Regions from separate parts of the Embleya sp. NPDC050154 genome, predicted to be linked through region 4. Evidence: riboswitches for the same ligand, from Rfam matches in the RefSeq annotation. Region 4 holds a riboswitch; each other region holds the start of a gene.
The links. A riboswitch is a leader RNA that binds a small molecule or an ion and turns the genes downstream of it on or off. The one in region 4 is predicted to bind cobalamin.
Positions count from the first base shown of each region.

Region 1: another riboswitch for cobalamin. It lies ahead of metE (5-methyltetrahydropteroyltriglutamate--homocysteine S-methyltransferase); the one in region 4 lies ahead of ACIBSV_RS33750 (CoA-acylating methylmalonate-semialdehyde dehydrogenase).
Region 2: another riboswitch for cobalamin. It lies ahead of ACIBSV_RS15160 (energy-coupling factor ABC transporter permease); the one in region 4 lies ahead of ACIBSV_RS33750 (CoA-acylating methylmalonate-semialdehyde dehydrogenase).
Region 3: another riboswitch for cobalamin. It lies ahead of ACIBSV_RS29565 (ribonucleoside-diphosphate reductase subunit alpha); the one in region 4 lies ahead of ACIBSV_RS33750 (CoA-acylating methylmalonate-semialdehyde dehydrogenase).

Region 1 covers NZ_JBITJP010000001.1:463,668-467,185, reverse strand. The annotation lists gene ACIBSV_RS02150 (flagellar hook-length control protein FliK) at 66-599, shown strand; cobalamin riboswitch at 820-1,041, shown strand; gene metE (5-methyltetrahydropteroyltriglutamate--homocysteine S-methyltransferase) at 1,198-3,518, shown strand, end outside.
Region 2 covers NZ_JBITJP010000006.1:97,316-105,995, reverse strand. The annotation lists gene cbiQ (cobalt ECF transporter T component CbiQ) at 1-77, opposite strand, end outside; gene ACIBSV_RS15165 (energy-coupling factor ABC transporter substrate-binding protein) at 82-477, opposite strand; gene ACIBSV_RS15160 (energy-coupling factor ABC transporter permease) at 474-1,187, opposite strand; cobalamin riboswitch at 1,215-1,424, opposite strand; gene ACIBSV_RS15155 (RDD family protein) at 1,614-2,159, opposite strand; gene ACIBSV_RS15150 (class II aldolase/adducin family protein) at 2,306-3,160, opposite strand; gene ACIBSV_RS15145 (hypothetical protein) at 3,953-4,324, shown strand; gene ACIBSV_RS15140 (NAD-dependent epimerase/dehydratase family protein) at 4,649-5,563, shown strand; gene ACIBSV_RS15135 (glutathione peroxidase) at 5,693-6,184, shown strand; gene ACIBSV_RS15130 (protein phosphatase 2C domain-containing protein) at 6,296-7,108, opposite strand; gene ACIBSV_RS15125 (bifunctional metallophosphatase/5'-nucleotidase) at 7,349-8,680, shown strand, end outside.
Region 3 covers NZ_JBITJP010000015.1:189,686-198,365, reverse strand. The annotation lists gene ACIBSV_RS29585 (alkaline phosphatase D family protein) at 1-1,310, shown strand, start outside; gene ACIBSV_RS29580 (MarR family winged helix-turn-helix transcriptional regulator) at 1,444-1,905, shown strand; gene ACIBSV_RS29575 (GNAT family N-acetyltransferase) at 1,911-2,735, shown strand; gene mug (G/U mismatch-specific DNA glycosylase) at 2,816-3,409, shown strand; cobalamin riboswitch at 4,283-4,534, shown strand; gene ACIBSV_RS29565 (ribonucleoside-diphosphate reductase subunit alpha) at 4,610-6,928, shown strand; gene ACIBSV_RS29560 (ribonucleotide-diphosphate reductase subunit beta) at 6,946-7,923, shown strand; gene ACIBSV_RS29555 (helix-turn-helix domain-containing protein) at 8,042-8,680, opposite strand, start outside.
Region 4 covers NZ_JBITJP010000019.1:134,689-143,368, reverse strand. The annotation lists gene ACIBSV_RS33760 (enoyl-CoA hydratase/isomerase family protein) at 1-198, opposite strand, end outside; gene ACIBSV_RS33755 (acyl-CoA dehydrogenase family protein) at 195-1,337, opposite strand; gene ACIBSV_RS33750 (CoA-acylating methylmalonate-semialdehyde dehydrogenase) at 1,342-2,841, opposite strand; cobalamin riboswitch at 3,043-3,213, opposite strand; gene ACIBSV_RS33745 (hypothetical protein) at 3,414-4,268, opposite strand; gene ACIBSV_RS33740 (nuclear transport factor 2 family protein) at 4,518-4,895, shown strand; gene ACIBSV_RS33735 (DUF1330 domain-containing protein) at 5,089-5,436, shown strand; gene ACIBSV_RS33730 (hypothetical protein) at 5,457-5,801, opposite strand; gene ACIBSV_RS33725 (ArsR/SmtB family transcription factor) at 5,896-6,189, shown strand; gene ACIBSV_RS33720 (VOC family protein) at 6,186-6,572, shown strand; gene ACIBSV_RS33715 (SIP domain-containing protein) at 6,825-7,043, opposite strand; gene ACIBSV_RS33710 (hypothetical protein) at 7,075-7,308, shown strand; partial or broken gene ACIBSV_RS33705 (DUF899 domain-containing protein) at 7,340-7,423, shown strand; gene ACIBSV_RS33700 (iron chaperone) at 7,592-8,044, shown strand; gene ACIBSV_RS33695 (hypothetical protein) at 8,338-8,655, opposite strand.

The DNA of each region.
Region 1 (3,518 bases), on a different contig from region 4:
CTCGGCCCGGGCGGCATCGGTTCCGCCGCTCGTGCCGACGCCCGTCGCACGAAGGGAATCCGCACGTGAAATCTCGTGGGAACAAGGCTCGAATAGGCCGGCTGGTCGGGGCACTCGCCCTTCTCCTGCTGCCCGCCACCGCCCAGATCACCGTGAGCGCACCCGCCGCCTACGCCATCGACCCCACCAAGGGCTCCGCCGGCGTCTGCCCGGACGCCAACGGGGTGACCGTGATCGTCGACTTCCAGGAACTCGGCGGCGCCACGCTCACCCGTTGCGCGCCCGGCGACCAGGCCACCGGTCTGGCCGCGCTCAAGAACGCCGGCTTCCAGATCCAGGGCACGAACCGGTGGGGCGAGGCGTTCATCTGCCGGATCGAGGGCAAGCCCGGCACGGACACCGAGCCCTGCGTCAACACCCCTCCGGCGTCCGCGTATTGGTCGTACTGGCACGCGCCGAACAACGGCACTTGGACGTACAGCTCGTGGGGTGCGACCAACCGCAAGCCCCCGCTGGGCAGCTTCGAGGGCTGGTCCTTCTCCAAGGACAAGACCTCCACCACCAATCCGCCCCCGCGCGTGGCCCCCACGCGCCCGTAGGGCCGACCCGGCGTCGGATCCGAAGCGAGGTCGTCCTCGGCTCCGCGACCGCGTTCGTTCCGCCGGTCATCGCCGACGCGCGTGATTCGGTCGGAACGAACGCCGGGAACGGACCGCGCACGCCTGCCCGATCGGCGCCGGCGGCGGCATCCGCCTCGCGCGTACGTCGTTTCACCGTCCACCGGGTGGACTCGCCTGCCGGACGCGCCCATCGCCGGCTAAGCTGACGGACGCAGTCGGTTCGCCCTGCCCGCCAGGCAGGCGCGTCGTAAGAGGGAACCCGGTGTGAATCCGGGACTGCCCCGCAGCGGTGAGTGGGAACGACCGCCGTCAACAGCACTGGGCCCCAGGACGGGCCCGGGAAGCGACGGCCAGTAGGAGTCCGCCCTTTCGGTGGACGCGCCCACGAGTCCGAAGACCTGCCACTGCCCGTGTGCCGACGAGGCACACGGTGATCTCGGTGACCTCGTGGGCGGGTCGGCGGACAACCCCGGTGGCACACGTGCGCGACAGCGCCGAAACGCCCCGGCGGCTTGCCATCCCTTCGCGCCCTCGATCCGTCCCGGGATTCCGGAGACAACTCGCGAAGGAGAGTTCCGTGACCACCAAGTCCGCAGCCGCGGCAACCCGCGCCACCGTGTACGGCTACCCCCGACAGGGCCCGCGCCGGGAGTTGAAGAAGGCCATCGAGGGCTACTGGGCCGGTCGGGTCACCGCCGACGGGCTTCGCGAGACCGCGGCCGAACTGCGCCGCGCCAACCGCGATCGGCTCGCCGATGCCGGTGTACACGAGGTGCCCACCGGCGACTTCTCGCTCTACGACCACGTCCTGGACACCACCGTGATGGTCGGCGCGATCCCGCCCCGCCACCGTGCGGCCGTCGAAGCCGACGCCCTGGACGGCTACTTCGCGATGGCGCGCGGCACCCAGGAGGTGGCGCCGCTGGAGATGACCAAGTGGTTCGACACGAACTACCACTACCTGGTCCCCGAACTCGGCCCCGACACCGTGTTCTCCGCGAACTCCGCCAAGCAGGTCGCCGAGTTCGAGGAGGCCGTCGCACAGGGCCTGACCGCCCGCCCCGTACTGGTCGGACCGATCACCTACCTCCTGCTCGCCAAGCCCGCGCCCGGCGTCGCGGCCGACTTCCAGCCGCTGACCCTGTTGGATCGACTACTGCCGGTGTACGCCGAGGTGCTCGCCGACCTGCGCGCGGCCGGCGCCGAGTGGGTGCAACTGGACGAACCCGCGCTGGTCCAGGACCGCAGCTTCGCCGAACTCAACGCCATCGCACGCGCCTACCGCGACCTCGGCGCGCTCACCGACCGGCCCAGGCTGCTGGTCGCCTCGTACTTCGACCGCCTCGGCGAGGCGTTGCCGATCCTGGCCAAGGCGCCGATCGAGGGGCTCGCCCTCGACTTCACCGGAGCCGCGTTCGCCAACCTGGACGCCCTGGCCGCCGTCGGCGGACTGCCCGGCAAGCGCCTGGTCGCCGGCGTCGTCGACGGGCGCAACGTGTGGATCAACGACCTCGGCAGGTCGCTGGCCACCCTGGGTACCCTGCTGGGCCTGGCCGAGCGCGTCGACGTGTCCGCGTCCTGCTCCCTGTTGCACGTGCCCCTGGACGCCGGCGACGAGCGCGACATCGACCCGCAGGTCTCCCGATGGCTCGCCTTCGCCCGGCAAAAGACCGAGGAGATCGTCACGTTGGCCCGCGGCCTGGGCCAGGGCACGGACACCATCGCGACCCATCTCGCCGCCAACCGGGCCGACCTGGCCGCGCGCAAGACCTCCGCCCTGACCCGCGACCCCGCCGTACGTGCCCGCGCCGCCGCGGTCACCGACGCGGACGGCCGGCGCAGCCTGCCCTACGCCGAGCGCGCCGCGGCCCAACGTGCCCACCTGGGACTCCCGTTGCTGCCGACGACCACGATCGGCTCCTTCCCGCAGACCGGCGAGCTGCGCACCGCCCGCGCCGACCTGCGCGCCGGACGCATCGACGAGGCAGGCTACGAGGAACGCATCGAGTCCGAGATCCGCGACGTGATCTCCTTCCAGGAGAAGGCCGGAATCGACGTCCTGGTGCACGGCGAGGCCGAACGCAACGACATGGTGCAGTACTTCGCCGAACAACTCACCGGATACGTGGCCACCCGGCACGGCTGGGTCCAGTCGTACGGCACCCGGTACGTGCGCCCGCCGATCCTGGCCGGCGACATCTCCCGTCCCGAGCCGATGACCGTGCGCTGGACCTCGTTCGCCCAGTCGTTGTCCGACCGCCCCGTCAAGGGCATGCTCACCGGCCCCGTCACCATGCTCGCGTGGTCCTTCGTGCGCGACGACCAGCCGCTCGGAACCACCGCCCGGCAGGTCGCCCTGGCGCTGCGCGACGAGGTCCGCGACCTGGAGGACGCGGGGGGCTCGGTCATCCAGGTGGACGAACCAGCGCTGCGCGAGACACTGCCGCTGCGCGCCGCGGACCGCGCCGAATACCTGGCCTGGGCCACCGAGTCGTTCCGCCTGACCACCTCCGGCGTGCGCGCGGCCACCCAGATCCACACGCACATGTGCTACGCCGAGTTCGGCGACATCGTGCAGGCGATCGACGACCTCGACGCCGACGTGATCAGCCTGGAGGCCGCCCGTTCGCACATGCAGGTCGCCCGGGAGCTCGCCGCCCACGGCTATCCGCGCGAGGCCGGTCCCGGTGTGTACGACATCCACTCCCCGCGCGTCCCGAGTGCGGAGGAGGTGACCGCTCTGCTGCACGAGGGGTTGACCGCGATCCCCGCCGGGCGGTTGTGGGTCAACCCCGACTGCGGCCTCAAGACCCGCGGCTGGCCCGAGGTTCGCGCCTCGTTGGAGAACCTGGTGGCGGCGGCGCGCGGGGTACGGGCGACGCTCCCCGACGCCGCGTC
Region 2 (8,680 bases), on a different contig from region 4:
AAGGAGAGCACGGCCTTGTCGGCCGGATGGCGGTGACGCCACGAACTCGCGTGCGCCGCCGCGTCGATCGGCAGCACGGAATCAGCGGCCCGGGACCGATGCCGGCGTCTGGTCCGCTGGTGTCGCCCCGGCGGCATTCGCCGAAGCGGCGGTCGGTTCGTCGGGCGTGTCCGAGGCATCCGGCGCGAGCCGGCGGCGGGTGCGCTTGACCCCGAACATGTAGCCGACCACGCCCGCGCCGAGGGCGGCCTGCAACGCGAACAGACCGGACTCGATCTCTCCGGACGGCGGTTCGTACAGCGGGCTGAACCACGGCTCGTAGTCCGGGTCGTTCTCGGTGATCGCGGTCTCCGCCTGGGTGTCGGCGCCCGCGAACGGCTCGTCCTTGTGGTCGCCCATGCCGAACACCACGGGCAGGACCGCGAGCAGTACCACGGCCAACACGATCAGCAGGTTGATCTTCGTGGAGCGCTTCACTTGGACTTCTCCTCCTCGCGCGCGATCCGCGCGTCCGTGACCACACCGAGCCGGACCAGATCGCCGCGGCTGGACTGCCGCAACAAGCGCACGACCAGGACGGTCAGCAGACCCTCGCTGATCGCCAGCGGGATCTGGGTGAGGGAGAAGATGCCGCCGAACTTGGCCAACGCGCCCGCGAATCCGCTGTCCGGGTCGGGGAAGGCCAGGGCCAATTGCACGCTGGTGACGCAGTAGGTGCTCAGGTCCGCGACGAACGCGCCCACGAACACCGCGACATCCAGCGGAGTGGTGCCGCCGCGTCCGTCCAGGAGCGAACGGGCCAGCCGATACGCGCCGTAGCCGGCCCACGGGCCGACGATCGCCATGGAGAACACGTTCGCGCCGAGCGTGGTCAGCCCGCCGTGCGCGAGCAGCAACGCCTGGAAGAGCAGGGTGATCGTGCCCAGTACGGCCATGATCGGCGGCCGGAACAGGATCGCGCCCAGTCCGGTACCGGTGGGATGGGAGCAACTACCGGTGACGGAAGGGATCTTGAGCGCGGACAGCACGAACGAGAACGCGCCGGACGCGCCGAGCAGCAGCGTGTTCTCGGGTTTGTCGCGTACCTCGCGGGTGAGCGCGCGGGCGCCGTGGACGACGAACGGGGCCGACGCGACGCCCCAGGCGGCAGCGTGTTCCCAGGGCAGATAGCCCTCTGCGATATGCATGAGGAAGGGTCCCTCTCCAACACCTCGTGGACGGACGATCGCCGTGGCCGGTCTCCTGGCTGACGGGTCGTACGTTCACATCTCCGCCTTCCCGGGGCCGCGCGAGCGGTCCCAGTGGCTTCCCGCGGCGACGAATCAACGTTTCCGCGGGGGTGGAGGAGAACTTCCCGATCACAGTGGCGAGGGCCGCGCCGGCATCGAACCGGCTTCCCGAGCACCACGGCGAGCCGACACTAGTGGTCGGATGGACATGGCGACAAGATGGCTTTTGCAAACCGTGCGCAAGACCACAATGCGGGCGGAGCGGTCGAGCAATTGCCGCATTCCGGAGCGTGATCGTCGACGGGTGCGGCGGGGCGCGATTGCGGTGCGATGCGGAGTGGCGCGGTGTGGCGCGGCTCGGCGCCGAGGCACGCCGCGCGGTGCTCAGTCCAGGCCGGGTCCTCGGCCCCGGACCACCACGGTGCCCGCAACCCGGTCACCGACCCGCTGGCGCCGCTCGCTGGTGAGCACCGCGGTCAGGCCGACCGCGCCGAGCGCGAACGCGTCGACGCACAGCAGCAGCCAGCGGATCCCGAGCTGACGCCGCCCCGCCCGCCCACCGGACACGTCCACGACCCGGATACCGAACATCTGCATGCCCCACGTGCGCCCGTCGTGCTCGGCGGGCCGCAGTACCCAGTACCAGAACAGGATCGCCAGCGCGACCATCAGCACACCGACGGTGATCGTCGCGGTCAGCGGGCCGCTGCGGATCGAACCGTCGGGATGTGTGGGCAGCAGGACGAACAGGAACATCGCGGCGCCGGGCAACAGCGCGGACGCCAGCACGTCCACCACGAACTGGCCGATCCGGCGCCACAGCACCGAGGGGCCGACCGGGCTCGCGACCTCGGGCAGCCACACCCGGGCGCGCGGGCGGGCGGGCCGCGCCGAGCGGGCGAAGTGCCGCGGAAGGCTCCGTTCGTACATGCTGTTGTACTTTCCGCAACCGGGTGATTTGACTCCCGACGCGGCCGGATATCGGCGAGATTGCGCCCGGTCGGCGGATCCGGTCGGCGGCCGGGACCGGATGGCCCGGATCCGGCGCCGACGGCGGCGATCGGATTCTCGGGTGATCAGATCGTCATCGGGCCGTCCACGCCGAACAGGTCCGGCTCGGAGCGGCTGATCACGTCGTACAGCGGTTTGTAGTTGATCCAGGCGACCGTGTCGTTGCCCAGTTGTTCCCGGGTCAGCCGCGCGTTTTCCGGCGTGATCGGCTTGAGCTCGCCGGCCGCCTGGGCGAGCAGCTGTACCTGGCAGGAGCGCTCCATGGTGATGAACCACCACGCCGCCGCGTCGACCGACTGCCCCACCGTGAGCAGGCCGTGGTTGCGCAGGATCAGCGCCTTCCGCGGGCCGAGCGTCTTGGCGATGCGGCGGCCCTCCTCGGCGTCGAGTACGACGCCCGCGTAGTCGTCGAACAGCTCGTGATCCTCGTAGAACGGGCACACGTCCTGAGTGATCGGTTCGAGTCGGATGCCGAGCGCGGAGATCGCCCGGCCGTGCACGGAGTGGCTGTGTGCCGCCGCGACCACGTCGGGACGGGCCGCGTGGATCTGCGAGTGGATCGCGAACGCGGCCTGGTTGACGTGGAATCGGCCCTCGACGACCTGTCCCTCGTGGTTGACCAGAATCAGGTCGTCCACGGTGATGTGCTTGAACGACATCCCGAACGGGTTGACCCAGAAGTGATCGGTGAGCTCCGGATCACGCGCGGTGATGTGGCCGGCCACCCCCTCCTCGAAGCCGAACCGACCGAACAGCCGCAACGCCGCGGTCAACCGCTCCTTGCGGTGCCGGCGCTCCTGTTCGACGGTCTCGAACGTGGGCGGCAGGGCGAAGCTCAGGTCGGCCGGGGACACCGGCAGCGGCGGGGTCGGCTGCCGGCCCGGCACGTCCTGGGCCTGCGGAGCATCGGTGCCGGACATGTGCGTCTCCTCGAACTCGACTCGGACTGCTATGCGGGGCGTGGGACGCGGCCGACGCTACCGGCGAGTCACTTCCCAGGACAGCCCCCGACGGCGGGCCGTTCGTGCGAGGCCGGGGATTTTAGCGCCCGGGTCGCGTTGGGACCGGGTTTCCGGAAATTAATCGAATATTGGCCGCAGGGCTCTTCGAGCTGCTTCTACGCTGCCGTTCAGTGAGTCCGGGAGGTCGAGTTCGAAGCAGTCGAACTCGAATTTCCGGACCCGCGACAGACGCACAAGATACGGGCAACGCGCAAAGTACGGGCGCGCGGAAAGAACGGGCGCACACAGGGGGAAGGGGCGCGTGACTTGAGCGGCGGGGGCGTGAATTCGACGGAGGTTGTGAGTATCGGCGCACGGGCGCCCTCGGCGACGCCCGTGTTCGGCCGCGGCGATCCGGTGCCGGTGCGGGCCAAGGCGGACGCGGGCCGGCGGGGTTCACCCGCCCGGGCTTCGACGTCGAGGAGCCCGATCGCGAGGAGTTGGGCGGAGATGGCACAACCCCCGCGAAGGTCGAGGCCGTCCCGGCGCAGATCAGGCGACCTGCCGACCGGGTCCGACACCGAGTGGACCCCTGTGACCGAGGCGGATGTCATCGAAGCAATCGAGGCCGATCCCAACGCAGCAGTCGACGCCGACCCGATCGCGGTGATCCCGGTCGGGCCGCCGACCCCGGGTGTCGCAGCAGTGCCCGAGGACGAGCCTGTCGGAGTCCACCGGAAAGCCGCACCGCCGATCGCCCCGGAGGCAATCATGGCCAGTATGGAAACGGCCCTCAAGGAAGCAATGACGATCGAGGGCGCCGTGGGTGTGGCCCTCGTCGACTACACGAGCGGAATGGCGCTCGGAATTCTCGGCGGCAGCAAGGAACTCGACCTGAACGTGGCCGCCGCCGGAAACACCGACGTGATGCGCGCGAAGATGCGCACGATGGAGATGTTGCACCTCGGCGACCAGATCGAGGACATCCTGATCACGCTCGGCAAGCAGTACCACGTGATCCGGCCGCTGAGCGGCCGGGCCGGCAAGGGCCTGTTCCTCTACATCGTGCTGATGAAGGACCGCGCCAACCTCGCGCTGGCCCGACACAGCCTCAAGCGTATCGAGGAGGAGATCGAGGTCTGAGTTCGCGCCCCGGCGGCGCGTTCGAGGCCCGCCGTCGGGGCCCGCAGACCCATCCTCGATACCCCTGGCGCCCCCGCCACCCCCGTGCGGTGGGCGCCATCGGGGTGTCCGGGGACCGGCGCGAGGGTGCCCGGCAAGCCGCGCGCGGGTGTTCGGGACCACGTGCGAGGGTGTCCGGGGCCACGTGCGACCGCTCTGGTCTCCCTGCTCCGTCTCGGATATGACGGTACGTCAGATGTACCGTCGAAGCTCGACGTCGTACTTCGCGTACGGATCGCAGCCGGATCCGTTACGGATCGCGTACCCGAGTCCCCGAGGAGCCGCATGCTGTCCGGCGAGAAGATCCTGATCACCGGCCCCGCGGGCCAGATCGCCTACCCGCTGACCGAGTACCTGGCCCGGGACAACGAGGTATGGGGCATCGCCCGCTTCTCGAACGCCGAGGACCGCAAGCGGGTGGACGCGCTGGGCGTGACCACGCGCGCCGTCGACCTGGGCTCGGGCGACTTCGGCGACCTGCCCGAGGACTTCACCCATGTCCTGCACCTGGCCACCTTCCAGGGTCCCGGGCTGGACTACGACGAGGCGTTGCGGGTCAACGCGGAGGGCACCGGGCTGCTGCTCCAGCACTGTCGACGGGCCAAGGCGGCGCTGGTGATGTCCACCGCGTCGGTGCTCAAGCCGCATCCCGACCCGATGCACGTCTTCCGTGAGACCGACCCGCTCGGCGACGCCAACGTCTCGCACGCGCCCACCTACTCGGTCTCCAAGACCGCCGAGGAGGCGGTGGCGCGCTACTGCGCCCGCGCGTTCGACCTCCCGGTGGTGATCGCCCGGATGAACGCCTCCTACGGCCCGGGCGGCGGCCTGCCGACGATGCACCTGGACGCGGTGCTGGCCGGGCAACCGATCGTCACCCGCTGGGATCCGTGCATGTACAGCCCGATCCACCAGGACGACATCAACAGCCAGACGGCGGCCCTGCTGGACGCGGCGTCCACCCCCGCGACGGTGGTCAACTGGGGCGGCGACGAGCCGGTGAGCGTGCAGGACTGGGCGGCGCACATGGCCGATCTGAGCGGCCTGCCGGCCGAGGTGGTGGTGCGCGAGCAACCGGGCACGCTGCGCGGTCAGGTGCAGGACACCGGCAAGCGCGCGGCGATCACCGGTCCGTGCGCGGTGGGGTGGCGCGCGGGACTGGCGGATGTGTACGCCACACGGCGTGGTGATTCGGCCTGACGCGGTCGGGCAGCCTACCGCTGTGCTCGATAGCGTCGAGTCTTCAGGTCTTACTCGCGCCGTCTCGGAGCGCTCCACGTCATCGGATCGCGTCGCTGCGAGCGGCACCACGCAGGAAGGACAACGATCATGGGCATCCTCGATACCCCCATCGCCACGCTGGAGGGGGAGCGTACGACCCTGGGCGGTGTCACCGAGGGCAAGGTCGCACTGGTCGTCAACGTCGCGTCCAAGTGCGGCCTGACCCCGCAGTACACCGGCCTGGAGGAACTCCAGAAGGAACTGGGCGCGCGCGGCTTCACCGTCGTGGGCGTGCCCTGCAACCAGTTCATGGGTCAGGAGCCGGGCAGCGCCGAGGAGATCCTCGAGTTCTGCTCCACGACCTACGGCGTCACGTTCCCGCTGACCGAGAAGATCGACGTCAACGGACCGGACCGGCATCCGCTCTACGACGTGCTCGCGGCGGCCTCCGACGCCGAGGGCGGCGCGGGTGACGTGCAGTGGAACTTCGAGAAGTTCCTGCTCTCCGCCGACGGCGCGATCGTGGGTCGGTTCCGGCCGCAGACCGACCCGCACGATCCGAACCTGATCGCCGCGATCGAGAGCGTGCTGCCGAAATAGTCCGGCGGCGCGTCGAACGTCGGTCGGGTCGTCGACGACCCGACCGACGTTCGACGTTCGGGGCCGGATCGGGGCGCGGTCCGGCGTCCGGCGCGCATCCGCGGGGGCCGGTTACACCAGAGCCCACACCGCCGTCGCGTCGTCGCAGGGCTTCCCGCGCGGCCAGCGCGTGCCGTCCGCGTCGGAGGCCTCCGCTGCCCGGACCCGCGCCAACACCTCGGCCGGCCCGAAGTGCCGCAGCGTGGTCATCAGTCGATCCCAGTCGCTCAGCCCGAACCGGTCGACCAGCCGGCTGGCCCCGTCGCTCAACACGGCGAGCGCGCGTACCTCGCCCAGGTCCAGTCCGCCCGTCAACGCCTCGCCCGCCGCCTCCGGATCGGCCGCCGCGACCCAGTAGCCGCCGGCCACGTTCCGCGCCGCCCGCAGGGTGTCCGCGTACTCCTGATGCGCCGTCAGGTACTCGGGTGTGCCGGTCGTATGCGCGTCCCGGCGCCGGCGGGCGGCCACGCCGATCACGTCCAGGCGATCGTCGGTGATCACGGTCAGGTCCTCGTCCCGCTCGATCAACAGCGTCGAGTCGGACAACACCAGGTACTCCAACCGGTCCTCGACCACGCGCGCCACCACCGCCGTCGCGGCGGGTGCGTCCGGCCGGGCCAGGTCGCAGCCGTCCACGTGCAGTGCCGAGGTGTCCTCGATCGCGTCGTGCAGACACTCGGCCAGAGACCGGTCCGGCCGGCCACCGCTGTGCGTGAACAGGGCGGTGCCCAACCGCTCGACGAACCAAGGGACACCGTGCTTGCACCCGTTGTCCGAACTCGACGTCACACCGTCCAGCAGCACCAGCGTCGTCGGTCCCGCGACGACGAAGTCCTCGTTCGGTTTGCCCGGATGACCCGGTTCGGTCGCGAATTCCACGCGCATCGCGGACATCCCTCCCTTTTAGGTGCCACGCCGTACGGCTGCCCAGTGCCCGGGGGTGGGAAACGGTGGTTGATCATGCCCTGTGCGCACGGCGGTCGCCCGAGTTCACGACGGTTTCACGAAACGGTTTCGCGTGAGGTCTCCCCCCGGTGGGGGAACTGCCCCTAATCTCTGCCTTCGTGACACCTACAGTCCCCATTTCTACGCGCGTCACCACTGCGCGCCATCGGAAGGGATCCCATGCTCGGGATTAGACGACGCCGCGGTCGCCTCGCCCTCACCGGCCTGGTCGCCGCGAGCCTGCTCGCCATGGGCGGCACGGCGACCGCCGACGCACGCGCCGGCCAGGGCCGGCCCTCCGGCACGACGGATCTGCAATTCCTCGCGCTCAACGACCTGCACGGCAACCTGGAGGAACCGCAGGGTTCCGCGGGCAACGTCACCGAGATCGGTCCCGACGGCAAGCCCGTCGCGATCCCGGCCGGCGGCATCGAACACCTCGCGACCCAACTGCGCGCGGAGCGGGCGAAGAACCCCAACTCGCTGACCATCGCGGCCGGCGACATGATCGGGGCGAGCCCGCTCCTGTCCGGCCTGTTCCACGACGAGCCGACCATCGAGGCGCTGAACAAGGTCGGCCTGGACGTCACCTCGGTGGGCAACCACGAGTTCGACGAGGGCAGGAAGGAACTCCAGCGCATGCAGTGGGGCGGCTGCCACCCCACCGAGGGCTGCTACACCCCGGGCCGCGAGTTCAAGGGCGCCGACTTCCAGTACCTCGCGGCCAACGTGCTCGACGAGCGCACCGGCCTGCCGATCCTGGCCCCGGTGACCGTCAAGAACGTGGGCGGCGCGCGGGTCGGCTTCATCGGCATGACCCTGGAGGGCACGCCGGACATCGTCACTGCCGAAGGTGTCAAGGGCCTGAAGTTCAAGGACGAGATCCAGACCGCCAACAACATCGTGCCGTGGTTACGGCTGATCGGCATCGAGTCGATCGTGGTGCTGCTGCACGAGGGCGGCCTGCCGGCGAACAACGCGTACAACTACGACTGCAACGCGGGCGGCAACCTGGGCTTGTCCGGTCCGGTCGTGGATATCGCCAAGGGCCTGGACCCGGCGATCGACATGGTCGTCACCGGCCACACGCACCAGGCGTACTCGTGCAACATCCCGGACCCGGCCGGGAATCCGCGGATGGTCACCAGCGCGTCCTCGTTCGGCAAGGTGTACACGAAGATCGACGCCACCTACGACAAGCGCACCCGCGACATCGTGCGCACGTCGGTCAAGGCGACGAACACGGTCGTCCGCCGGGACACCCCGAAGGCCCCGGACCTGACCAGCCTGCTGGCCGACTGGCAGAAGCTCGCGGCCCCGGTGTCCAACCGCTCGATCGGCTACATCTCCGGCGACATCCGCGGACGCGGCGCGACCACGCCCGAGTCGCCGCTCGGTGACGTGATCGCCGACGCGCAGTTGGAGGCGACCGCGCCGGCCGACAAGGGCGGTGCGCAGATCGCGTTCATGAACCCGGGCGGGATCCGGTCCGACCTGCAATACGCGGCGGCC
Region 3 (8,680 bases), on a different contig from region 4:
TGATGCGGGCCCCCGACGAGCCTTTGCCGGACGCGCTGCTGTTGCTCGGTGATCAGGTGTACGCGGACGAGACCTCGCGCGCGATGCAGAACCGGTTGGCGCGGCGGCGCGATCTGAGCAAGGCGCCGGGCCCGCAGATCGCCGACTTCGAGGAGTACACGCTGCTCTATCGCGAGTCCTGGTCCGATCCGCAGATCCGCTGGTTGCTGTCCACCGTGCCGAGCGCGATGATCTTCGACGACCACGACGTGATCGACGACTGGAACACGTCGCACGCGTGGCGATCCGAGATGGCCGCGACCGATTGGTGGTCCGAGCGGATCGCGGGCGCGCTCGCGTCGTACTGGGTCTATCAGCACCTGGGCAATCTCGATCCGGCCGCGTTGGCGCGCGACGAGTTGTTCGCGACGGTCAAGGCCGCGGCGCCGGGCGAGGACGTGGGGCCGCTGCTGCACGAATTCGCGCTGCGCGCGGACGCGGAGGCGGAGGGCAAGACGACCACGCGGTGGAGCTTCCGGCGCGACTTCGGCCGGACCCGGCTGCTGATGATCGACTCGCGCGCGGGCCGGGTGCTGACCGGGGACGCGCGGGCGATGATCGGTGCGGACGAGTTGGCCTGGATCACCGAGCAGGCGGACGAGGGCGGGTACGACCACCTGCTGATCGGCACGTCGTTGCCGTGGTTGTTGCCGCACGGCATCCACGACCTGGAGTCGTGGAACGAGGCGTTGTGCGCGGGCGAGCGGGGGCCGCGGGTGGCGGGCTGGAGCGAGTGGTTGCGGCGGGCGAGCGACCTGGAGCACTGGGCGGCGTTCCGCGACTCGTTCGAGGCGTTGTCCGCGTTGATCGGCCGGATCGCGCTGCACGGCCCCCGGGCGGGCGGCCCGGCGCCGGCGACGGTGTGCGTGTTGTCGGGGGATGTGCACCACGTCTACGCGGCCGAGGCGCGCTGGGTCAGTGCGGGGGAGGGGCCGCGGGCCGGGGAGGATTCGGCGGACCTGGCCCGGGTCTACCAGTTGACCTGTTCGCCGGTGCACAACTCGGTGCCCCCGGCGATCCGGGTCGGATTCCGGTTCGGGTGGGGCCGGATGGCGACCCGCATCGGGCGCGCCCTGGCCCGGCACGCGAGGCTGGCCCCGCTGCCGGTCGAGTGGACGAAGCTGGGCGGTCCGTGGTTCGGCAACCACCTGATGACGCTCACCCTGCACGGGCGCCGGGCCGTCCTGTCCCTGGATCGGGCCGAGGGCGACCGGCACAACCGGGCCGCTCGGCTGCGCCGCGTGGGCCGGGCGACGCTCCGGGAGGGGTGAGGCACGGTCCGCGAGCGGCCCCGGCGAGTCGTGGGTCGGCCGCCTCTCGTGAGGGGCCCGTCTCGTGGAAGTTGCCGAGTGCAACTAACATCTTTTATGGTGGTGGCGAGTCGCCACGAAGAGGAGCCTCGCCATGGCCACCCGGGAAGCCTGCCGGCACCTGCTCACCGAGTTCGAGGGCATCGTCGGCGTCCACCGCAGCCTCGCCAAGGCGGTTCCGATCGGCAGCCTGCCGCCCGGCTCCGCAGTCCTGTTCGCGCTTGCCCGCAGTACGCGGCCGCTGCGCGCCGGGCACGTCGCCGAACTGCTCGACCTGGACATGTCCGTGGTCAGCCGACACATCGCACACCTGGTCGAGCACGGGTGGGTGGAGCGCCGGCCGCACCCCCATGACGGCCGCTCCTTCCTGCTCGGCCTCACCCCGGAGGGTCGCGCGGTGGTCGATCGGGCCACCGACGACCGCCTGACGGTGATCGCCGAGCGCCTCGACGACTGGTCCGACGAGGACGCCCGGACGCTGTCCGAGCTGCTCGCGCGACTGAAGGCCGGGTTGGCACACCGGCCGGTATCGGTGCCGGTGGTCGTGTCACACTGACCCGCATGCCGAAGTCCGCCGCAGAGGCGCGCGCCCACTTGGAGATGTTCTACGACGCGGTGGCCCGCCGAGCCACCCGCACGGAAACGTTCGGCGCGCTGACCCTGTTCATTCGTGAGGGCCAAGGGTGGCCCTTCTACGCACGACCCACGCTCGGCAGCTCCGTCGAGCCCACCGTCGCGGACGTCCGCGCGGTGCGGGCGCGGCAGAGAGAGTTGAAAGTGCCCCAGACGTTCGAATGGGTCGACGAGACCACCCCGGCGCTGCGCGCGGCCGCGATCGAGGCCGAACTGCACGTCCACGAGCACCCGTTGATGGTGCTCGACCCGGCCGAGCTTCCGGCCGAACGCCCGGCCCTGCCCGACCTGGTGACGGTGCGTCGGATCCGGGCGGACGCGACCGACCTGGCGATCGTGCACAGCGTCGCGGCGGTCGGCTTCGCGAACCCGGGGACCGCGTCGGGGACCGACGGCCCGACCGAACGGGATACCGCCGCGCTCGGCCAGGACCCGGGACTGCTGTCCTACCTCAACGAGCGCCTGCGCACCGGCGAGACGGTGATGTTCGCCGCGTACGGCCCGGCCGGGCCGCTGTGCGTGGGCAGTTATCAGCACCTGTACGGCACCACCGAGATCGTCGGTGTGGCCACCCTCCCCGCGGCCCGACGTGGCGGCCTCGCGGCGGCGGTGACCTGGGAGCTGGCCCGGCACGCGCTCACCGACGGGAGCGAGACGGTGTTCCTGTCGGCGGGCGACCAGGACGTGGCCCGCGTGTACGACCGGCTCGGCTTCCGGTCGGTGGGGACGGCGCTGATCGCGGAGGCGCCGTGAGCACCCCGGCGCAGCCCGGGCCGCCCGCGAAGCCCGTCGTGCTGCCGATCCCGCCCGGGCGCAATCCCACCGCCGCCGAAATGGCCGCCGCGCACGGCCGGACCATCCCCGACGTGATCGGACCGAACCTGCGGGTGTTGTTCTGCGGGATCAACCCCGGCCTGTGGTCCGGTGCGACCGGGCGGCACTTCGCCCGCCCCGGCAACCGGTTCTGGCCCGCGCTGTACGCCTCCGGGTTCACGCCCCGCCTGCTCGCGCCCGCCGAGCAGGACGCGTTGACCGCGCTCGGTCTCGGCATCACCAACGTGGTGGCCCGCACCACCGCCCGTGCGGACGAGTTGAGCCGGGACGAGTACGTCGCCGGCGGCGCGGCGCTCACCGCCAAGGTGCGCACGTACCGGCCGGCCTGGCTGGCCGTGCTCGGCATCGGCGCGTACCGGACCGGTTTCGGCCGGCCCAAGGCGGTGGTCGGTCGACAGGCCGAGACCATCGGCGACACCCGGATCTGGGTGCTGCCGAACCCGAGCGGCCTGAACGCGCACTGGACGGCGGCGGCGCTCGGCGAGGCGTTCGCCGAACTGCGCACGGCGGCGGCCCAGATCGAAAGCACCCGACCGGAAACGCCACGCACCGAAACCGCCGGGACCGAAAGCACCCGGACCGAAACCACCTGACCGGAAGGCACCCGGCCGGAAACCCGCCGAAACCCATCGAAGGCGGTCGAAGGCTGCCTGAATGCGGCCCGAGGACGACCCGAAGGGGCGCGACCGCCCCAGGGCGCGGTCGGTGCGCCCGGGCCGGTCCGCGCGCCTGTATCCGAGTCGATTCGTCCATCGACCGAGTGGGATCACCCGGTTGGTGGTTACTTCGCGTTCCCTCGCGCGGTTGGGTCGGCATGGAGATCCTGCGGGCCCCGTTCGGGCCGTGGCCCACCGAGGCGTTCGAGACACCCGTGTACGAGGCGTTGGTCGCGGAGTGGCGCGACTCGGGCCGGGAGGTACCCCGGCCGGTGGACCGATGCCCCGACCGCCCGGCGCGACACGCGCGCCCATCCGGGGCCGGCCCCCGCACCGGCCGCCCCTGAGGACGCCGCCGAGGCCACCTCCGAGGCAGCCCACACCGGCCGCCGGAGGCACCCGCCGACACGCCCGGCTCCCGCCTCGCCGACCCGCCCGTCGGACGCCGTACATGCCAGGCACGCCCCGCGGCCGACCGTACGCTCCCAATGCCTCGCCCTCGCCCGCTCGGCCGCCCCGCGAAGGTCTTTCCCTCGACGCCCGGACACCACGTTCGACAGGGGCTCGGCGACGCGCGCCGCGCACAACGCCGGCGTGTCGTGCAGCCATTCGGCGGCCCGCGCGCGAGTACCGTCATGCCGGGCGTACGCCGGGAGGAGACGATTCCGCTCGGCTCGGAGGCGCCACGACACCCGGTGTGGACGGCATCGCCGCCGGGAGTGGGCCCGTCCCGGCCGAAATCGTGGTACGTCGGGAATCGCGACACGACACAACACCTGGGGGTGCGGCGACCACCCCGCCACTACATATATGCTCTGCGACGCAGCTGGTTCGCCGTTCCGGTTCAAACGGAAAGGCGACGCAAGAGGGAACCCGGTGTGAAGCCGGGACTGCCCCCGCAGCGGTAAGCGGGAACGAATGTCGTCCTGCGGCGCCGAACGCCCGGAGGGGTTCGGCGCGCGACGACCACGGGGAACTCCGCGGCCCGCCGAGCACATCGTGCCCGGTGGCGCCCCGGCATGCCCGCGAGTCCGAATACCTGCCGGCTGTCCGCGCCTTCGGGCGTGGGGTCACTGTACGTACGAGCTCGCGAGGAGAGAGCACGTGACCGTTGTGGACAGCGTGGGCGCGACCCGGATGCGGATCGACGAAAGCCCCGAGGACCAACTGGCTACCCTGGTGCGCACCCAGGCGCGCGATCTGCCGGAGGTCGATCCGGATCGGGTCGTCCGCCGGGTCGTCGCGGGTCTCAACGAGGGCGCGGACAAGGGAGCGGCCGCGGACCTGGCGGTGCGTACCGCCGCCGAGCTGATCGCGGAGGAGCCCGCCTACTCGCGGCTCGCCGCGCGCCTGCTCGCCGGCCGGATCGCGGACGAGGCCCTCGACGCGGGGGTCACCTCGTTCAGCGCAGGCATCGCGCTCGGCCGGCGCGAGGGCGTCATCGGCGCGGAGACCGCGGCGTTCGTCGCCGAGCACGCCGCCGAGTTGGACGCCGCCGTGGACGTCGACGGCGACCGGCGGTTCGAGTACTTCGGCCTGCGCACCGTGTACGACCGCTACCTGTTGCGCCACCCGGTCTCGCGCAAGGTGGTCGAGACCCCGCAGCACTTCCTGCTGCGCGTGGCGTGCGGCCTGGCCCAGGAGCCCGGCGAGGCGATCGGCTTCTACCGGCTGATGTCCTCGCTCGCCTACCTGCCCAGCTCGCCGACGCTGTTCAACTCCGGCACCGTGCACACCCAGATGTCCTCGTGCTACCTGCTCGACTCGCCCAAGGACGAGCTGGAGTCGATCTACGACATGTACGGGCGGATCGCCCGACTGTCGAAGTTCGCCGGCGGCATCGGCGTGGCGTGGTCGCGGGTGCGTTCGCGCGGCTCGCTGATCCGCGGCACCAACGGGCACTCCAACGGCATCGTGCCGTGGCTCAAGACGCTCGACTCGTCGGTGGCCGCGGTCAACCAGGGCGGCCGGCGCAAGGGCGCGGCCTGCGTGTACCTGGAGACCTGGCACCCGGACATCCTGGAGTTCCTCGAACTGCGCGAGAACACCGGTGAGGACGCGCGCCGCACGCACAACCTCAACCTGGCCAACTGGGTGCCGGACCTGTTCATGCGCCGGGTCGAGGAGGACGGCGTCTGGTCGCTGTTCGACCCGAACGAGCTGCCCGAACTGCCCGACCTGTGGGGCGCCGAGTTCGACAAGGTGTACGAAGCCGCCGAGCGGGACGGCCGGTTCGTCCGGCAGATGCCCGCGCGCGACCTCTACGCCCGGATGATGCGCACGCTCGCGCAGACCGGCAACGGCTGGATGACCTTCAAGGACGCCGCCAACCGCACCTGCAACCAGGCCGCGGAGCCCGGCAACGTGGTGCACCTGTCCAACCTGTGCACCGAGATCCTCGAGGTGACCAGCGACGGCGAGACCGCCGTGTGCAACCTCGGCTCGGTCAACCTCGGCGCGCACGTGATCGCCGGCGAGGGCATGGACTGGGACAAGCTGCGCGCGACGGTGCGCACTGCGGTGGTCTTCCTGGACCGCGTGATCGACATCAACTACTACCCGACCGACCAGGCCGCCGCGTCCAACCCGCGGTGGCGCCCGGTGGGCCTGGGCCTGATGGGCCTGCAGGACGTGTTCTTCACGCTCGGCATGCCGTTCGACTCGGTCGAGGCGCGCGAGTTGTCCACGCTGATCTCCGAGGAGATCTACCTGACCGCGCTGGAGACCTCCTCGGCGCTCGCCGAGGCGCACGGCCCGCACCCGGCCTACGCCGAGACGCACGCCGCGCGCGGCCGGCTCCAGCCGGACCTGTGGGAGGGCGTGTACCCGACCCAGACCAAGCGCTGGGACGCGCTGCGCGACCGGGTCGCCGAGCACGGCCTGCGCAACTCGCTGCTCGTGGCGATCGCGCCGACCGCGACCATCGCCTCGATCGCCGGCGCCTACGAGTGCATCGAGCCGCAGGTGTCGAACCTGTTCAAGCGCGAGACGTTGTCCGGCGAGTTCCTCCAGATCAACGCCTACCTGGTGCGCGAGCTCAAGGCCCGCGGCCTGTGGACCCCCGCGGTCCGCGACCGGATCAAGCGCGCCGAGGGCTCGGTCCAGAGCATCGCCGAACTCCCGGAGGACGTGCGGGAGTTGTACCGCACCGCGTGGGAGCTTCCGCAGCGTGCGCTGATCGACCTGGCGGCGGCCCGCTCGCCGTACATCGACCAGTCGCAGTCGCTGAACCTGTTCATGGCCGACCCGACCATCGGCAAGCTGTCCTCGATGTACCGCTACGCGTGGTCCACCGGCCTCAAGACCACGTACTACCTGCGCTCGCGCCCCGCGACGCGGATCCAGCAGGCGACCGTGCCGGCGCAGGCCTCGGCCGCGCCCGTCGAGGAGATCTCGGACCTCGAGGTCATCGCCTGCTCGCTGGAGAACCCCGAAGCCTGTGAGGCGTGCACGTGAGCCTGCTCGATCCCGGAATGAACCTCACGCTGCGCCCGATGCAGTACCCGGACTTCTACGAGAAGTACCGCGCGGCGATCCGCAACACCTGGACGGTCGAAGAGGTCGACCTGCACAGCGACCTCGCCGACCTGGACAAGCTCAGCCCGGCCGAACGACACCTCGTGCAGCGCCTGGTCGCGTTCTTCGCGACCGGTGACACGATCGTGGCGAACAACCTGGTGCTGAACCTGTACCGGCACATCAACTCGCCCGAGGGCCGGCTGTATCTGTCGCGGCAACTCTTCGAAGAGGCCGTCCATGTGCAGTTCTACCTGACCCTGCTGGACACCTACATGCCCGACCACGAGGAGCGCGAGCAGGCGTTCGCCGCGGTCGAGCACATCCCCTCGATCCGGCGCAAGGCGGAGTTCTGCTTCCGCTGGATCGACTCGGCGATGGGCCTGGACCGGCTCGAATCGCGGGACGACCGGCGGCAGTTCCTGCTCAACCTGATCTGCTTCGCGGCGTGCATCGAGGGTCTGTTCTTCTACGGCGCCTTCGCGTACGTGTACTTCCTGCGCTCGCGCGGTCTGCTCAACGGCCTTGCCTCGGGCACCAACTGGGTGTTCCGCGACGAGTCCGCGCACATGGACTTCGCGTTCTCCGTGGTCGAGACGGTGCGGGCCGAGGAGCCCGACCTGTTCGACGACGAGCTCGCCGAGGACGTACGGCGGATGCTCGCCGAGGCGGTCGAGGCGGAGACGGCGTTCGCCGAGGACCTGCTCCAGGGCGGCGTGTCCGGGATGACGGTCGCCGACATGCGCTCCTACCTGGAGCACGTGGCCGACCGCCGGCTGGCCCAGTTGGGCATGGCACCGGTGTACGGCTCGGCGAACCCGTTCGGCTTCATGGAACTGCAGGACGTGCAGGAACTCTCGAACTTCTTCGAGCGGCGGGTCTCGGCCTACCAGGTCGCGGTCACCGGCTCGGTGTCGTTCGACGAGGACTTCTGAGTCCGGACGCCTTCGCGCGATCGCGCCGCCACCGCCCTGCCGTCCCGGTCCCGGGACGGCAGGGCGGTTTCGCGTTGTCGGGGGCGTGCCGGCTCGGCGGCGGCATGATGGGGGCGGGTCAGGACCGTTCGGCCGCGCGGCCGCGCAGCGCTGTGGCGGTGGCCTCGTCGGCCGGCAGGAACGCCTCCAGGTGCAGTTCGGCCAGCGTGATGTCGGTGGCCGTCGCGAAGGACGTCAACGTGGTCAGCAGCCGCAACTCGCCCGGGCCTTCCTCCGGGTCGCGCAGCCGCAGCGGGACCGCGAAGCCCAGGTGGTCGGGGCCCAGTCGGGCGTCCGGGACATAGCCGCGCAGTTCCTCGATGAACGCGTCGAGCAGCGGGTCCGGGCTGCGCAGCGCCTGTGCGCGCATGTTCTCCAGGACGTGATGCCCCCAGGCGTCGAGGTTCGCCACACGTGGCGCCATGCCCTCGGGATGCAGCATCAGGCGCAGCATGTTCATCGGCTCCCGGAGCAACTCCGGTGACGCCCCCTCGGTCAGCACGTCGATCGCCGTGTTGGCGGCGACGATCTGCCCGTACGGGCGCAGCACCATCGCCGGGTAGGGCAGGTGGCCGTCCAACACCGCGCGCAGCGCCTCGCGCACCGGGCGCAACATCGGTGCGTCCAGGTCCGATTCGGGGAAGACCGGCGCGTACCCGGCGGTGTGCAGCAGTGCGTTGCGCTCGCGCAGGGACAGGCCGAGCGATTCGGCGAGGCG
Region 4 (8,680 bases):
CAGCCCACGCTCGCCCGCGCCGGTGATCACCACCAGTCGCACGTCCTCGTCGTGCTCCCACGCGGTGAGCGCGGCGTCGATCCCGCGAACCATGGCGTGGGTGAGGGCGTTGAGCGCCCGGGGCCGGTTGAGCACGATCCGGCCGAGGCCCGCCTGACGGCGGGTCAGTACCGTCTCCTGCTCCGTCGTGGAGGTCATCGGGTCGCTCCGATCAGTCCGCGCGCGACGATCACGCGCATGATCTCGTTGGTTCCTTCGAGGATGCGGTGCACCCGCAGGTCGCGGACGATCTTCTCGATGCCGTAGTCCGCGAGGTAGCCGTAGCCGCCGTGCAGTTGCAGCGCGCGGTCGGCCACCGAGAAGGCGGTGTCGGTGGCGAACCGCTTGGCCATCGCGCACAGTTGCGGCGCGGCAGGATCGCCCTGGTCCAGGCAGGACGCCGCGTGCCGGACCAGCGTGCGCGCGGCCTCCAACTCAGTTGCCATGTCAGCGAGTTCGAAACGCAACGCCTGGGCGTCGATCAGCTTGGCGCCGAATGCCTCCCGATCGGTGAGGTGAGCCACGGCGGCGTCGAGGGCCGCCCCCGCGCCGCCCAGCGAGCAGGCGGCGATACCGATCCGGCCGCCGTTGAGGCCGCCCATCGCCATCCGGAAGCCGTCGCCCTCGGCGCCCAGCCGGTGGGAGACCGGCACACGCACGCCGTCCAGGACCACCTGGCGGGTGGGCTGGGCGTTCCAGCCCATCTTCAGCTCGTTCGCGCCGAAGGACAGCCCGGGTGAGTCGGCTTCCACGACGAACGCGGAGATCCCGTCGGCGCCGTCCCCGCCGGTCCGCGCCATCACCGCGTACACCGCCGAGGACCCGGCGCCGGAGATGAACTGTTTCACCCCGTGCAGGACATAGTGGTCCCCGTCGCGCACCGCGCGCGTGCGCAGTGCGGCGGCGTCGGACCCCGCGCCCGGTTCGGTCAGGCAGTAGCTGGCCAGACCGCGCATCGCGCACAGGTCCGGGAGCCACCTGTGGCGCTGCTCGGGGTTGCCGTGGCGGTCGATCATCCAGGCGACCATGTTGTGGATGGAGTAGTAGGCGGCGATGCTCGGGCAACCGCCGGCCAACGCCTCGTAGATCAGTGCGGCGTCCAGTCGGCTCAGACCCGAACCGCCCACGTCCTCACGGACGTTGATGCCGCCGAGACCGAGGTCGGCGCCCTTGCGCAGGACATCGACGGGGAAGTGCTTGGTGCGGTCCCACTCGATCGCGTGCGGGGCAAGGTGCTCGCGGGCGAAGTCCCGCGTCGTCTCGACGATCGCGAGCTGATCCTCGGTGAGGGTGCTCATCGGGTCAGCCCATCGTGGGGATGGTGAAACTCGCGGCCTCGCGTGCACCGGAGAACCAACGCGAGGTGATCGTCTTGGTCCGGGTGTAGAAGCGGATCGAGTCGGGTCCGTGCTGGTTGAGGTCGCCGAATCCGGACCGCTTCCACCCGCCGAACGTGTGGTAGGCCACCGGTACCGGGATCGGCACATTGACGCCGACCATGCCGGTGTTCACCCGGCGACCGAAGTCGCGGGCGGTGTCGCCGTCGCGGGTGAAGATCGCCACGCCGTTGCCGTACTCGTGCTCGCTCGCCAGTCGCAGCGCGTCCTCGTAGTCGGCCGCGCGCAGCACCGACAGGACCGGACCGAAGATCTCCTCGCGGTACACCCGCATCGAGGGCGTGACGTGATCGAACAGCGACGCGCCGACGAAGTAGCCGTCCTCGTGGCCGGGGACGCGCACGTCACGGCCGTCGACGAGCAGCTTCGCGCCCTCGCGCACGCCGATGTCCAGGTAGTCGTGCACCCGAGCGAGCGCGTCCCGACCCACCAACGGGCCGAAGTCGGCGTCGCGATCGTGGGAGGGGCCCACCCGCAGCGTGGCGATGCGCTCGACGAGCTTGGCCACCAGCGCGTCCGCGGTCTCCGCGCCGACCGGAACCGCGACGGAGATCGCCATGCAGCGCTCGCCCGCGGAGCCGTATCCGGCGCCGATCAGGGCCTCGACGACCTGGTCGAGGTCCGCGTCCGGCATCACGATCAGATGATTCTTGGCGCCGCCGAAGCACTGGGCGCGCTTGCCGCGCGCGGTGGCCGAGGTGTACACGTACTCGGCGATCGCGGTCGAGCCGACAAAGCCCAGCGCCTGGACGCGCGGGTCCTCCAGCAGTGTGTCGACGGACTCCTTGCCGCCGTTGACCACGTTCAGCACACCCGGCGGCAGTCCCGCCTCGAGGAAGAGCTCGGCCAGGCGCAGCGGTACCGAGGGGTCGCGTTCGGACGGCTTGAGGACGAACGCGTTGCCGCACGCGATGGCCGGGGCGATCTTCCACAGCGGGATCATCGCCGGGAAGTTGAACGGGGTGATGCCGGCGACCACACCGAGCGGCTGGCGCAGCGAGTGCACGTCGATGCCGGTACCCGCGTTGTCGGTGAACTCGCCCTTGAGCAGGTGCGGGATGCCGACGGCGAACTCCACAACCTCCAGGCCGCGTTGCAGGTCACCGTGGGCGTCGGCGATAGTCTTGCCGTGCTCGGCCGACAACAGCTCGGCGAGCGAATCGCGTTCGGGCTCGACCAGTTGCAGGAATCGGGAGAGCACCCGGGCGCGCTTTTGCGGGTTCCAGGCGGCCCACGCCGGTTGTGCCTGCTCGGCGTCGGCGATCGCCGCCAGCGTGTCGGCGCGGTCGGCCAGCGGGACGCGCGCCTGCACGCGTCCGGTGTTGGGGTCGTACACGTCGCCGAACGCGCCGGACGCGCCTTGGACGTGCTTGCCGCCGATGAAGTGGGAAAGCTCGCGGACCATGAACGACCTGTCTCTCGTCAGGTGCGATCCGGAGGCGGGGCAATGACCCGACCACGGCAACCGCCGCTTCGGGGAGCGGGGTTGCCGAGGTCGGGTGGCACGTGAGGGTGGTCAGGCGAGCCCGACGACCTCGACGTTCGCAAGATCGTCCGGGGCGAGTGCGCAGACCGGCGTCATGCGTGTTTGCTCCATCCTCGTGGACAACACGGATATACCCGCGGCCGGTATCCTGACTTCCGGATCGACACACGCCGCCCGCCTTCCCGGCTTTCGCCAGTGGCGTGGTGCCTCGGCAGCGCACTCCCCGGTCACAGTGGCGGGACCGTGCCGGATTCACACCGACTTCCCTGCACCGCGGACCTTGTAGTTCAAGACGATATAGTCGGACGTCCTAGTAAGTCCAGCGCCGATCGAGCTTGATCGCGTGCGGGAGCGACGTGACGAGGTGGCGGTCCGGGCATCGCGAGGACGTCACCGCCGGAACGGGGGCGGCGGGTGCACGCGTGCGCACGTTCGACGTGTGGTGCCGGTGCCTTGCCGTGCCGGAGGGGGATCTGCGCCCGCCTGCGCGGCTATCGGATGTGCTTCGGCTCCGTGACGGCCGTGGTGGGTTCGAGCCGCACCGCCGCGGCGGCGCACGCCTCGACTCGGGCGCGGGCAAGTCCGATGGCCGGGTGGGCGTACGCCAGACGCTCCGCGTTCGCCAGTGCGGCGCGGGCGGCGTCCGGGTCGCCCGCGGCGGCCGAACAGATCGCAAGCAGACATTCGCACTCGGCGCCCATCCAGCGACTCCGTTGCCGTGCGGCGCGCCGACGCCATCGGCGAGCCCGCGCCGCCGCCCGCTCCACGCGCCCCTCGTACAGGTCCAAGGCGAACTCGGCCACGCAGCCCTTGCGGCGATGGGCCCGCCCGGAACCCGCCACGGCGGGGCGCAGTGTGGGCAACATCGCGGCCGCGTCCGCCGAACCCTGGACCAGCAGCATCGCGGAGAAGTCGGTGTGCGCGTGCGACATCATGCGGCCGAGCGCGTCGTCGCGAGGATGCGCCGCCGACCACCGGCGCACGACCTCCGCCCCCGCCGGGCCGTGTCCTCGCGCGAAGAGCACCATGCACTGGGACACGGCCCCGAGCGCCTGACCCACAGGCGTGTCGGGAAAGCCCTTGCTGTGCTCGTGCGCCCCCTCGACGTCACCACGACGCAGCGCGCGGATCACCTGCGCGTTCCGCTTCAGCGCGACCCGGTCCGCCTTGGAAGGCAACAGCGGCAACCCCACACCGGCTCGTTGGTGCATTCCCAGCCCCAGGAAGGCCAGGTAGCCCAAGAGCAGCCCCGCGACGATCCCCGAGGGACCTCGGACCAGCAGAAACGGGACCGCGAAGGAGGCCGCGAGGGATAGCGGCAAAATCACCCGAACAAGTATGCGCACGACGAGAGTATGGGGGTCACCGGGCGCGGACGACATGCGGTGCCGATGGTTTCCGGCAGACCTGTCCGCACGGACCGCCGCCCCATGGGGTGTCGCATACCGATGCAAGTACTGATGCGTGACTGATTCCGAGGCGCTCGATCGTCCGTAACGTCTTGACCTGCGGAAAGCAGGACTGGAACCGCGCAGGACAGAGCACTGGAACCCGTCGGGCACGCCCGGCGGAGCGACCCGGAAAGGACGGACGCCATGAGCGCCGCCATCGACTACACCGCCACCGTCGAGAACTACCTGGCCGGCTGGAACGAGCCGGACGCGGACAAGCGCCGCGCGCTGGTGGCGTCCGCGTTCACCGAGGACGCCACGTATACCGACCCGCTGGGTGCCGTGGTCGGGCATGACGGGATCACCGGCCTCATCGGCGTGGTCCAGGGCCAATTCGCCGGGCTGGTGTTCACCCTCGGCGGCCCGGTGGACGGGCACCACGACGTCGTCCGGTTCCAGTGGCACCTCGGCCCCGAGGGCGCAGAGGCGCCGGTCGTCGGGTTCGACATCGCGGTCCTGGATGCGACGGGCCGGATCAAGGCCGTACACGGCTTTCTCGACAAGGTCCCCGCCGGTCTGTGACGCACGGGCCGCCGCGGCCCGGACCGATCGACGCGCGCCCGCATACCGCGGTCCGGGCGGCGCCCTTCCCTTCCCGGATCCGCGTCCCCCGAGGAACCCGAACGCACCTGTCGGACCGGCTGCCCGTCGCCCGGCAGCGACCCCGACGCAATGCCCCCACCGCTCGTGGAATCGACCCCCCGAAGGAGTAGCCATGCCCGCCTACATCATCGCCAACCTGCAGGACGCCGCCCCGCACCCCGAGATCGCCGACTACATCGAACAACTCCCCGGCACCTTCCGGCCCTACGGCGGCCGTTACCTCGTGCACGTCACGTCCCACGAGGTACTGGAGGGCAGTTGGGCCGGGAGCGTCGTGATGATCGGCTTCCCCGGGGTCGCCGAGGCGCGGGCCTGGTGGGACTCGCCCGCGTACCGCGGGATCGCGCCACTGCGCTCGCGGCACATCAAGGGCGACATCATCCTGATCGAGGGCGTGCCGGAGGGGTACGACCCGAGCGGCGCCGTGCAGGCCCTGCGCGAGGCCCTGCGCGCCGAGTAGCGCTCGGGTTCGGCTGGTGGTCAGCCCGTGCCCAGAGCGTCCGCCGCCCTGGTCAGGTCCGCGGCGATGTGGTCCCAGTCGGGTCCGTGCAGCCACAGGTTCTCGGCGGCCTCGCGCATCAGCGCCGGCTCGTCCGGGCGTTGCAGGAGCACGAGCCGGTAGGACAGGTTGCGGATCCAGACCGGCAGGCGGCCGTCGACCAGGTGCGGGGACAACTCGCGCAGCATGGCGAGGATCGAATCCGCGTCGGCGAAGGTCAACTCCTCGACGAAGTAGGACTCGCGGTGTTCGAGGTCGCACGGCGGCGTGGGTCGGTACTCGTCGCCGTAGAGGCAGCGTGCGTGCTCCGTCAGGCTGCTGTGCATGTCCCGGAGCCTACGACACCACGACAACCCTCGTGGTCCGATCGCGCCCCTCTCGATTTGATAGGCAAGTGGATACTTGCCTATGGTGGTGGGCATGACGGAGGACGTCTTCAAGGCCCTGGCCGACCCCACCCGTCGGCGCATCCTCGACGAGCTGGTGGAACGGGACGGCCAGACCCTGTTCGAGATCTGCAGCCGGTTGGTGACCAAGCACGGTCTCGCCTTGTCCCGCCAGGCGGTCAGCCAGCACCTGGCCGTCCTCGAATCCGCGGGTCTTGTGCTTTCGCGGCGTCAGGGCCGCTACAAGTTCCACGAGCTGACCACCGAGCCCCTTGAGCGCATCGTGACCCGTTGGCTCAAGCCCGACGCATCCGGGAGCACGCCATGAGGATTCACCTTTCCAGCGTCTTCGTCGACGATCAGGAGAAGGCCCTGCGCTTCTATACGGACGTGCTGGGCTTCGTGAAGAAGGCCGAGGTCCCCCTCGGCGAGGTCCGGTGGTTGACCGTGGTCTCGCCGGAGGATCCCGACGGGACCGAACTGCTGCTGGAGCCGGACGGCCATCCCGCGGTCAAGCCGTACAAGTCGGCGCTGGTCGAGGACGGCATCCCGGCCGCGTCCTTCGCCGTGGCGGACGTGGACGCGGAGTTCCACCGGCTGAACGAACTCGGCGTGCGGTTCACCCAGAACCCGCTGAAGATGGGCCCGGTCACCACCGCGGTCTTCGACGACACCTGCGGCAACCTGATCCAGATCGTGCACAGCGCGTAGGAACCCCACGCAGGCACGGCCCCACCCACGCGCCCGCGCCGACCCGCCCGAACCACGCCGCTCGCGGCGTCGAGCGGCGAGGGCGCGATGAATCGGTGGAAGTACGAGTCGATCCGGTCCGGCTTCTCGGCTTTCGCCATCGGATTTGGGGCTACCGATCAACGCGCGCACGTTTTCGGGCGTCAGGCGCCGGTAGCGGTACTCGGTCGTGTCCGTGACCATCCTTCTCTTCTTGGGGAGGCTCGGTGGTTCTCAACTCGCCGCCGCGCGTCCTTCCTTCCGGTAGTCGGTGCAGGTGATGGCCGTCCGGGGAACACCGTGCTCCCGGACGAGCAGTCGCCGCGCCCCTTTGACCAGCCCGCTTTCGCCTGCGATCCAGGCGTACGGGGCGGCGGCGGGATGTCGGTGTCCGCCAGGGCCCGCAGAGCCCGTCGTCCCGGCGTCTCGTGCGCCGCCCGACCGTGGATCCAGCGCATATCCGGCCCTCAGCCTCGGCCACTACGTGCTGGGCCACACCATCGAGGAACAGGCCCAGGCTCAGTTGTCCGCGGACGGGATCTGGAAGGACCGGAAGGATGCCTTGGTGGTGGGGCGGCCGGACTCCGAGTACGCGCGCACTGCGCTGACGTCGGCGTTCGATGCGGACCCGGCCGAACGCTTCGCCTACGGCGTGCGGCTGATTCTCGACGGCGTCCGCCGCGAACTCCCCGACGCACCGCCTCGGCCGGTCGGCTGACGCGGCGTTGATGAGCCCGGCCGGCGGCCGGGGTCCGACCAGCCGCCGACCACCGCCATGGAGCCGCCCGGGCGCGACCCCCGTGCAGACCCTCGGCCGGCGCGGCCCACACCACCGACGGGGCTTCGGCCGGTGCCGATGCCCGGTCGACGTTCCGCGGAAACGGGAGAGTCGGCGACGCCCGATCCGCCCGCGCGTCAGGTACTGGTCGCTGCCTCGGCGCCGGGATAAGGTCCCATTTCAAGATCATTCACAGCATGATCATCGACGGGGGAGGTCTGTCATGGGCAACGACGACAGCGGCACGTACGAGGGCTTCACGGCCGAGGAGCGGGCCGCGATGAAGGAGCACGCCAAGGAGGGGAAGGCCGCCGCGCGCCGCAGCTCGCGCGCGGACAAGGCGGCGGAGGCGGAGCGGGACGTACTCGCGAAGATCGCCGAGATGCAGGACTCGGACCGGGTCATGGCCGAGCGCGTGCACGCCGTCATCACAGCCAACGCCCCGGTGCTCGCGCCGAAGCTCTGGTATGGCATGCCCTCCTACGCGCTGGACGGCAAGGTCGTCTGTTTCTTCCAGAGCGCGGAGAAGTTCAAGGCGCGCTACGCGACGCTCGGGTTCAGCGACCTGGCGAAGCTGGACGAAGGCCCCATGTGGGCGTCCGGGTTCGCGCTGGTCGAGGTGACGGCCGAGGTGGAGACGCGGATCGCCGCACTCGTGAAGCGGGCGGTCGGCTGAGGCCCGTCCGGCGAACGGACACCGGCGACTTCCTCCGTACGCGCGGCGCTCGGCGGCCTTGAGGGGGTCCGGGCCGTAGACGTCGTGGTCCATGGCGCGGGCGATCGCCGCGTACAGGGGCCGAGGTCGTCGACCTGCGGGTCGTCGGGCACGCGGCGTCGACGGCCCCACTTCCGCGGTCCGGGCCGACGCGCGCCGCCGACGCGCCGCCGAGACGGTAGGGCCGGCGGCGTCCGGAGCGGGACGGACCGGCAGGGGTCGGAACGCGGGAATCGTGAGGCTCCTCGGCGGCGTCACTCGCTCGGAGGCGCGCCCGTGCCCTGGATGTCGACCCGATCCCCCTGGCCGGCCCCGATGCGAATGCCGACCACCAGGAAGTTCTCGCGCGTGCCACAGGGCAGGCACAACCTTCCGTGGCCGGCCCGATAGATCTCGTGCAGGTCTGTGCGGGACGCCGGGCTTCTGGGACTCAGTGTCGCGCTCCAGCCGATCGGTGTCGCCTCCGGCCCGGGGTCGTACAGGCGCTCTTCGTCGGCGTCCACGATCGCGTGGACGCCGATTCGCCGTCCGCTCGGCAGGACCACGACTGCCGAGCCCTCGTGATCCTTCATGGGTGCCAGTGTGGTCCGTCGCACG